DNA from 3 places in the Desulfitobacterium elongatum genome. Region 1 is predicted to be linked to each of the others. Evidence: riboswitches for the same ligand, from Rfam matches in the RefSeq annotation. Region 1 holds a riboswitch; each other region holds the start of a gene.
What was found. A riboswitch is a leader RNA that binds a small molecule or an ion and turns the genes downstream of it on or off. The one in region 1 is predicted to bind cyclic di-GMP.

Region 1 (3,278 bases):
TCAAAAATATTTACGGAATTATTAAGGATACCATTAATTCATTATCAGGAGATAAGAAAGGATTTTCACATTTGGCGATTGTCGAATTGCCAAATGTACCCGTAAAGCTCCTGGGCTTTGTCACCAACGAGGGAAATAATCGTTTCATCCCAGAAGGATATGTATCTGTTTATCTAATGCAATCCATGCAGTGGGCAGGAAATTTAATCCTTGTCCCTAAAGAATATGTGAAAGAAGTAGATGCAACCTCGGAAGAGGCGATAAAGTTCATTGCTTCAGCTGGGTTGATCTAGAGAAGCTAAGCTTCAGGACTATTTAATCAATGACAGGAACTGAGGATCGCCTTTTACTGGGTTGAAATCCTTTTCTTCACGAGCTACTGCTTTGACTTCAGGTTCAAGGGCAATAGCCGGGCGAAGCCATTCAATGACCTTCTCGACATCTCCTTTGCGTCCGTAAATACTTGCGATTCCATAATAACTCCAAACATCCTTCTCATCTAGCTTGAGTGCTTCTTTATACGCTTCGATCGACTTATCATAATTCCCTGCAAGCTCATAGGCTAAACCCAAGTTGAAATGTGCATAGACAAACTCTGGCTTGATTTGAATCGCTGTTTGGATCAATGAAATTCCCTCACTGTATCGACCCTGAAACGCATAAGTTGCTCCTTTAGCATTAAGTGCTTGATAATTTTTAGGATCAATGGCCAGGGCCTGATTAAAAAGGTCCAGGGCTTCCGTGAACTTGCGGTCATAGTATAGATTTAAGCCTTTCTCATATAGATCAACAGCTCTTTGATTTTCTTCTGGTTTAAAAGCATCAACTTGCTTCTCTATTCTTGATTCCTTATTGTCTTCAGCTTTTATCGGTTTAGGTTCAACAGCCGCTGTGCTATCAGATTCTTCTTTAGACTCCTGGCTTGATGTTGCAGTTGGATTAGCGTTTTCAGGAATTTGCATGGATTGAGACTTTTGGGAACAAGAAACGAGGTTGAATATCAATATAAAACTAAGGATTATTAAGAAGAAGGTTTTCTTTTGTATCTTAGTTTTCCTCCTTAGGCTTAATCTGATTTAATCTATTATAATCTTAGTCGTGAATATGAACAATGGGTCTTGAAGAAATGGAGTTTCAGGGCGTGGAAGTCCCAGAGGTACGTGCGGTCGTTTTTCCGGAATTAGCGGTAACCATTAAGTGAACTCTATCTCACAAACTATAACGGGATTGGCCTTATAGAGGTCGATCCCGTTATAGTTCATTCTATGGAGAATTAGAGCCGATGCTTGGCGAATGAAATGACGATGACACTAAAAGTTTAAGCCATTGATATTAAAAAAGATTTCATAAGTCATAGCTTTGAATTTTTCATTTTCAAAAATGCATTAATCACGTCACTGATAAATAGAAATGATGATTTATCCAAATTGCTTAATGTGCATACAAGTCTTTTTATTTCTAAGTTCTTTAAATCATTATCTTGAATTAGAAATAAGGCGGGATCAATTACCAGAGCATCGGCAATCTTTCCTAATAAATCTAGTGATGGGACTTTTGTTCCACGCTCTATATAGCTAATATAAACCGTACTTACTTCGACCTTCTCTGCAAGCATTTCTTGGGTTAGTCCTTTAAGTTTTCTGAAATATCTAATGTTCTTACTAACTATATTATTGATTTTTATCATTCTTATCACTCCTCACAATAATTGTAAGGGTATATTAACAAATAACTCATAAACTAATAGTTATATAAATATGTTGAAAAATATAACCTGTAGTGTTATGATTTAACTAAATTTAGTGCATGTTGTAAATTTTTGAAGTATTATACAAGGTATTTCTATTTTCTGACACTAAGATTCGAATATGGATATAATGATAAAGGCAAACTTGGTGAAGGTCAGGGACGAAAAGCTATAGGTCGTCCAGTAAGGCTAACAATTGCTGGGTTACAAAGTGAGTTATAGAAATTTGCCGTCATGATGCTTGATTTATGGCGGCTTTTTATTTTTGCGAATTAATAAGAGGGGGAATTTGTAAATGAATTGGTTCAGAAACTGGAAAATAAGGACGAAGATATTATCGCTCGTTGTCCTAATGGCTTTGTTCATAGGAACAGTCGGATTTGTTGGTTATTATTATAATACCAAAGCAAATGCTCAATTAAATGCTATGTACTCAAATTCCTTAATGTCAGTAGAGTATATAAATGATGCACGGGCACAGTCTAGAGCCGGCGAGTCAGCATTCTTTCATTATCTTCTGACACAGGATAAAGCTACTCAACAGAATCTACAAAACGAGATGAAAAGAAGGTCAGGCAACTTTGATAAAAGTTATAGTTCTTACCTGGAACTTGCTACTGACTCTTATGAAAAAGAAAGAGTGTCTAAGATAGAAAAAGAATTTGTCACGTATAGGGCGGAAAGACAAAAAGCTATTGATATAAATCAAGGTGACCCAAAAGGGGCTTACGAATATTTTGCTAATAATGCTCAATCTCATCTCGACACTATAAATGTCATGTTGGAAGAACTTGCTGATTTTAATGTAAAGCATGCGGATGAGGTTAATGCTGAAAATAATCTTGATAATGCAGTGGCTAATAGAATAATTAGTGCTTTACCCATCGTAGCTACCTTATTAGGTCTTATTATAGGATACTTGATTGCTAATTTGATTGCTAATTCTATCAAGAAGGTTTTGGCGAGTGTTGAACGAGTCGCAACTGGAGATTTATCAGTTGTAGATGTCATAATTAAAGATCACGATGAAGTAGGTCAGTTAGCTACGAGCTTCAATCTAATGAAGGGAAATTTACATGCACTCGTTAAGCACGTTGCCCAGTCCTCTGAACAGGTAGCTGCCTCATCTGAAGAGCTCAATGCCATTACTGAAGAAAGTACTCAAGCGGCCAATCAAATAGCGGCATCTATAGAAATGGTGGCACAGGGAACTGAAAAACAAGCGGGTGTGGTTCACAAAACATCATCTGCTATAGAACAAATATCTGCGAGTACTCAGGAAGCTGCCGCGAGTGGTAGCGAGATTACAGATTCCATGGCGAAGACGCTAACGACAACTCAAGCTGGACAAAATGCCTTAGATAGAGTAGCCCGACAAATGAATAGCATAAGTGAAGGAACGGATATGGTACATCATAGAATAACTGAGCTATCAACGAGTTCAGAGGAAATTGGTAATATAGTCCAATTCATTACTGGTATCGCAGACCAAACTAATTTGCTCGCTCTTAATGCGGCAATTGAAGCCGCA
Region 2 (3,278 bases), 2.2 Mb from region 1:
GAGGCTACTAAGAAGAATATAATTATTCGTGACATTACCGGGAAGGAGTATAATTAATGGAAATTTACTATTGTGACAAGTGGTCTAATATTAAAAAGAAGCCTTGGAATATTATTGAAGATAGCACTGCAAGTATTCTTCATGCAAAACATCAACCATATACAGCTGTGTTAAGTGATGGGGGTCAACTGAAGTATATCGTTAACGTTACGGATAAATGGGTATCAGTAAGCTTTTTGGACAATCATTTTCGGAAATTCTTAAACTACGATTTTGTAGTTAAAGATGATAAAAGGGTATTCCTAAGGACGGTAATGTATTGGGAGTATGAAGGAGATACTGAGAATGAATTAAAGAGTATGATTTTTGGTTATCGGGAGAATGGTCACATTGTTATGGAACAAAGAGATTCTAAAACTGGTGAAATTGAAGAACGAGAAACGAACGATGATGTGTCTAGGAATTGGGATTCATTCCCTGAATTTGGTCAATATCTTAATTTATGCAGAGAAGAAAGATAACTAATTATAGGTCACTCGGTAGTGAATTGAAAATCATTGAACAAATGTAATTACCGATCTAAAGGCTTCTTCAATTTGCAGAAGAATTTAAATGCATAACCTTATGGTATTTTACTAAACAGGACGATTATGTCCTGTTTTTTTGTTTTTAGTAATTTTTAAAGTTCTATGGCGATTTGAGCATGAGTTTTATTTACACCCCAAACAAATTTTTAACCACTACCTTAACTATGACAGTGAAAACCGACTGATTCAGATTACTGAACACCAAGGTAAAATTCAGACCTTCGGTTATGACAGTGATGGCAATAGACTTTTCAAAACGGTTGGAGTCTACGCCTTTGAATCGCTTCCTCTTCCCTTAGAACCTGGCAAAGGTAACGGGAAGGGCGATTCGGATGGAAACGGAACAAGTGGAGACAACCCAGGCCAAGGAAAAGGCCCGAGTAAAAAGATTCAATCCTTGGGGATTTATTCGCTCATGCAGTTAAACCTCGGAGATTCTGTAGCAAAAAATGACAATAATAATGGAAATAGTAATGGCAACGGGAATTCTGGAAGTCATTGAGTTTAATGATCTTACGATATGGTCTTCACGTAGTTATCCGGATCAGAGTTCATCGGATAGGATAAAGATGATTGAGGTCTTATCCCAAAAAACCAATAAAACAATCCAACAGAAAGAATTTTGGGAACAATAGCGAGCAAACGCAAGTCTAGTTAACAAATCACATGGCTCCAAAGGAGGCCAAGGTAGCTTACTAAATCGAATTTGCAAGCTGCTAATTACGACAAAATCCGCGAAGAAATTATGTTATTCTATTACAAGATCAAAAAATCTACTGTTTATGGAAATGAAAATAATTAAATAGGCAAATCCACTGAAAAGTGGAGACGCAAAGCTATGGGTCTAAGGCTATAGAGCTATGATTGCCAAGTTGCTGATTATAAGCAGAATTAGAATTATGTTCTTTGGTCCTTCTCCCAAATAGGAGAAAGGCTTTTTTTATAATCATAAGAGCACTAAATGAACTTCTAGGTAGATAGCAGGAGTTATTTAGAAATTGTAGAATAAATGAGATATATCGCGATTTAGGGGAATGACTTATACAGTAAATTCGATGAATATGGAATGAATAAAGGAGTACAGATGAGCGAAAGTTTATTTCAACCCTCTTTAAATAAGGACAATCTTGAGGGGACAAAGACCTACGAAATAGGGAAGTTGCTTTATGTGGCTTTTTTTGGAGGGATAATCCCACTTGTGGCACTTGGAACACGAAATGGTCGATGGCTTAAAATAGATAAAAGGATTCTAAATGTATTAATTGGACTCGGTATGATTATTCTGCTTTCCAAAGTCATTATCTATGCTTTTATTACTCATACTCAACAGAATATTCTAATCGAGAGCAGATATGTAAGATATGCTTATAAAATGGCATCTGTTGGGCTATATATGGGTTATTATGGTGTAATGAAGAAAAAATTTAATCAGCATGTGTTATTGGGTGGAGAGACGAAGCCTATGCTTAAAGATGCAATAAAATGGATAATTGTAGGTATCGTAGGTGAATCTATTTTATTATTCGGAGGGGGCCCAATTATTAGTAATGTCATACGAATATGGGGTTAATAAGGTAGTTTTAAATGAAGTAATTCTATATATGGATATGAACCGTTATCAACAGGCTATCATTAAGTTGGAACAATTACTTTCCGAGGAACCGAATGATGGAAGTTTACTTTTCTTAATGGCGAATTGTTATTACTATTTGAATTCATATTCAGAAGCGACCGAGTATTGCAGAGAAAGTATGGCAAACGGTTTCTCTGCGCAACAATGTAATTATCTATTAGCTAGAATTTATATGGATACTGAGGAATTTGTTAAATCTGAAGAGCATTTTCTTGAGGCATTACGAATTAATCCCTCTGAAGCATCGGCTTTGGCTGCATATGGAATGCTCATGCTCAAATGTGGGCATGAGAAGAAAGCCTCCGCTTTAATGGATGAAGCAATGCGGATTGATCCAGAGAATGAAGCAGTATTACAATATAAGTTTCTGTATTACCTTCTCTATGAAAATAAGAATGCTCAGCTCAATATTTTACAAAAGTATTTAAACAATTCAAGTAGTGAAGTGAGAAAGCTGATAAAAATAGGAGTTTATAATCTACACAATAAAAATGTCAGGGAAGCACGCGAGAATTTCAGACAAGCATTTTTATTGGAGCCTACCAATCACGATTTGCTGATGATTTTGGAGAAGTTAGATAAGGAGTGTCATTGGGTCTTTTTCCCTAATCGCTTTGTAAAATGGCCAGCTTTAGTTTGGGTAGTTTTTTTTATCTTCATAATAGTAGGAAGCAACTTTATAGATTCTAATATTTTAGTAGTCATCGTTTTATTGTATATTCTTCTTGTGATTTATACATGGGTTTCGCCGCTGGTCTATAAAGTTATTATTCGTGTCAATCGGAAAATATAGAACTGAGTTAATTTAGCGATGATAACACTAATAGAAAAGGAGTCTTTGATGAATAATATAGAGATTATTAAAAGACTGGTTGATGAAAATCCTCAGAGTGGGAATGCTTGGTACTTATTAGGAAGTGAATACTTAGCGCAAAATAATTATCCTGAAGCTTTGATGGCCTTCTCAGAAGCATTAAAATACTGCGATGATGAAATAAAAAGTAAAGTCATCGTGGAACTTGCTAATTTATCTAATCAAAATACTCGTGGAGAAGCCA
Region 3 (3,278 bases), 540 kb from region 1:
AATAAGGGGAAATATACGCAAAAAACTATTATTTCATTAAATGAATAAATCTAAATGCACGTGCGTTCAGATATACTATCGTTGAGATATCCGAATGAAAGCACATAACAATACCGTTCAAATAAAAGCCCCTCTCGCATAGTGTAAGAAGGGCTTTCGTAAATATTATCTTTATCGCCGTTCAACTAACCAGCGTCCGATATTGTTTCCGGTAATCGAGGCGTTTCTCTCAAAAAACAGAAAGCTTTGTTGTCCATTGACGCTGATTGTATACTGGTCGCCTTGTCCTCTGGCTTTCATTGCCGCCGCTGGCCGGACGTTAAGAATCCTTTCAATGATATATGTGCAGCCGTCCTTCCAGGTCAGTTCGAGCGGCAATAATAAACCGTCCTTGTCAAAGGCGGCCACGACAGGCACATAGACTTTAGTATCAGCCATGTCTGTATTCCTCCTCAGAAAGGCGGTTATCGGCCTAAGAAATCTGACCGTGGGGTATAAGCTGTATTGAAAGAATAGCCTCTGGAGTTCATATCTCCCATCTTTATCAGCATGAGGTTAATATCCGTGTTCATCATGGCTGCGATCTGGACAACGTCATAGCCTTCACGGGCATACTCATGAACCTCGTCATCTGGGAGAAGCAGTGAAGCCGCAAACAAATTGGCCTCATACTCCGGGCGCGTATTCATGGAATAAAGAACATATTCACGGAACGGACTATCATCGGCAAGATCCCGATGATGTGCGTCATGTCCGAGTTCATGGGCGCAAACCAAGGTCTGTACTTGCTTCGGCAGATTATCATTCAAAAAGATGAAGCGGTTGCGCTGAATCACGCGGTAAAGCCCTTTCAGCTTGGTGAAGTCATTGCGTAACAGAACCTCGATGCCCAGCCCGTCTGCTATGGCAAAAGGATCGCGCGTTCCGAAACGTCTGACATATTTTTCAGCTGATTCATAAATGTGCCCCTTGTTCAATGAATTCACCCCCATGCTAATTCTATCACAGCAGCAGTCCCAAATAACGGACTACACCTTGTCGGCTTTACGGTACCTCTTTGGTGTATATTTCTTGTTTTTCTCCTTGGCTATCCAATAAGAGTCAGTGATTGCTCTCATAACGGCGTCCAGATCCTCGTCGTCCATATCGCCGCCGGCAAACAGTCCGCTAACTTCTGTGACAAGCTGTTGAGCATACTTCTTTCCACGGTAGCCGTATTTTTCACCGGCAGCATTTATAAACTCCTCGTTCTCGGTCAGAAGATAATTCACCTCAACACCTAAAGCTGCAGCCAGCTTACCGTATACCTCGCGTTTCTTAGGATAGCAATCTCCGTTTTCATAGCTGACCATTGTACGGAGAGATACTCCCACCGCCTGCGCCAGTTCCGCCTGCGTCATGTCTTTTGCGACGCGGGCATTTTTTATTTTTTCTCCGAATTTCATGTAGACCGCCCTCCTATAATAAGCAGGTAAGTTTCATATTGTATATTGACAAGTGAAAGTAAATTGCATATAATTCAAATATGCAGATAACCTGCATATTTATAATAATTCATGTTGCACATAGTGTCAAGAGTTATTTCTCTGTGTAAAGTGATTGAACCCAGCGGATTGCCGGAAAATTACCGTCTGCAAAGCGCATGACGGCTTTAATTACTCTGACAGCTAAATATAAATAAAGTTAAGGGCAAACCTGTCTAAAGGCAGGGACGCAAAGCCGAGGGTCTAAAGCGTTTGCCGCGCTATGACAGCCTGGCTGCCGATCTTTGCGAATGCCTGCCCTTTTTTAAGAGCAGGCATTTGTATTGATAGAGAAAATAATGCAGGAGGGTACGAGATGGTGAAAAAGATAAAGCTCAAATGTCCGAATTGCGGACGCCGAATTGCTGATTACAGTGGAAATGCTGAGGCCTTGGCTCTGGTGGCTGAAACGAGTAAGGCCGAAAGCGATGTACTCAGCTTAAAATGCCACCTGTGTAAATCACAGGTTTCGATTATGCTGGACAATAACGAGGTTTATGGAAGTAAACAGACCTCTGATTCCATGAAATAGTACAGGCTATACAACCGAATAAATAATACATCTATATTCGATTCCAGCGCTTGACGCTATCCTCCCCTTAATGCGGAGTGATTATAAAGGTGCCGGCCGAGCCTGACGAGTAGCACTATTGCTATGCGTCAGGCCCGGCCGGTTCTGCATTCCGAAGAAGCTGCTCGTTTGGCTCCCCAGAAAGGAGCAAAACCAGTGGCTTTTATTTTATGCAATAACAAAACAGCAGCTTGCTGCCGATCTCCTCCGCTTGTTCTTCATTTCCGGATTTTCAAATTCACGAAATGGAGGACAAGCTATATGGATAACCATGTTGAAAATTATTGCTTGCTCGTTAGGGGCAAGCGCATCCCAGTGACTAAAGAGGTCTATAAAGCCTATTACCAAAGTCGGGATAGGGAAAAGTACCTGGACAAGCTTGCGGAGGAAAACAATATCTCGCTTGAAGGCTGCAATGAGAAAGGCATCTCTGTAGAATACATAATCTTTGCCGCAACGGATTCTATGGAGGAGAGGATCATAACCGAGATGTTGATCGTAAAACTGCGCCAATGCATCAAAATGCTAGATGAGTCTGAAAAAATGGTCATTGCAGAGCTTTATCTTCAGGGTAAAAGCGAGCGTCAGATGTCGAAGGAAACCGGTATTCCATCGATGACAATACACGACCGCAAGACCAAGATACTTAAGAAATTAAAAAAAATGATGGAAAAGTAAAAAGTTTTTCCGTGCAACCCCTCACTTTTTTCCCTAAAGAAGTGAGGGGATTTTTTTATTCCCTTGTTGCTCTTTGAGAATATCATATCCGGCAGCATAAATACATGAGCTGTCCAGCCGTGTGAAAAGCGGCAGCGACGTTGACGGGCGCGCCAAGACTGCCTGCGGATGAATTTCATCCGTCGAACCGATGGCATCGAAGGTGACGAGCGGGAACGCCTGGTCATAAAACAGTCCGTGGTGGACTGTTTCGCAATGAAATGGACAGTGATAATGCTACTTCCGTCCAGCCACAGACTCAAGCAATGGGGGCGGCTTCCAGAGATCCTGGGAGAGGTGAGAAACCTATGGCGTTTGCTCAACCGGCAAACCGTTTATGCTGCCGCCCTTAGAGCTGTAAGGCTTTTTCGCTTCGGGAAGTAGTGTCGAATAGAAGCGGCAATTTGTAATGAAGAACAAGCAGATCATTTTTGATCTCAGAAACTATGCGGCAGGGCTGTTTTTTT

Region 2: it holds a riboswitch for cyclic di-GMP, as region 1 does, so the genes downstream of both, ACZ42W_RS08500 (hypothetical protein) here and ACZ42W_RS19020 (methyl-accepting chemotaxis protein) in region 1, are expected to answer to the same signal.
Region 3: it holds a riboswitch for cyclic di-GMP, as region 1 does, so the genes downstream of both, ACZ42W_RS16475 (hypothetical protein) here and ACZ42W_RS19020 (methyl-accepting chemotaxis protein) in region 1, are expected to answer to the same signal.

What each region holds. Positions count from the first base shown of each region.
Region 1 is NZ_AP038772.1:4,022,021-4,025,298, reverse strand. It holds gene ACZ42W_RS19035 (DUF502 domain-containing protein) at 1-293, shown strand, start outside; gene ACZ42W_RS19030 (tetratricopeptide repeat protein) at 312-962, opposite strand; gene ACZ42W_RS19025 (helix-turn-helix domain-containing protein) at 1,352-1,687, opposite strand; cyclic di-GMP riboswitch class I at 1,876-1,959, shown strand; gene ACZ42W_RS19020 (methyl-accepting chemotaxis protein) at 2,043-3,278, shown strand, end outside.
Region 2 is NZ_AP038772.1:1,792,143-1,795,420, forward strand. It holds gene ACZ42W_RS08485 (hypothetical protein) at 1-57, shown strand, start outside; gene ACZ42W_RS08490 (hypothetical protein) at 57-521, shown strand; gene ACZ42W_RS08495 (RHS repeat domain-containing protein) at 664-1,089, shown strand; cyclic di-GMP riboswitch class I at 1,383-1,467, shown strand; gene ACZ42W_RS08500 (hypothetical protein) at 1,672-2,157, shown strand; gene ACZ42W_RS08505 (tetratricopeptide repeat protein) at 2,135-3,013, shown strand; gene ACZ42W_RS08510 (AAA family ATPase) at 3,062-3,278, shown strand, end outside.
Region 3 is NZ_AP038772.1:3,481,977-3,485,254, reverse strand. It holds gene ACZ42W_RS16490 (hypothetical protein) at 172-438, opposite strand; gene ACZ42W_RS16485 (ImmA/IrrE family metallo-endopeptidase) at 465-986, opposite strand; gene ACZ42W_RS16480 (helix-turn-helix transcriptional regulator) at 1,029-1,445, opposite strand; cyclic di-GMP riboswitch class I at 1,679-1,766, shown strand; gene ACZ42W_RS16475 (hypothetical protein) at 1,840-2,055, shown strand; gene ACZ42W_RS16470 (sigma factor-like helix-turn-helix DNA-binding protein) at 2,356-2,772, shown strand.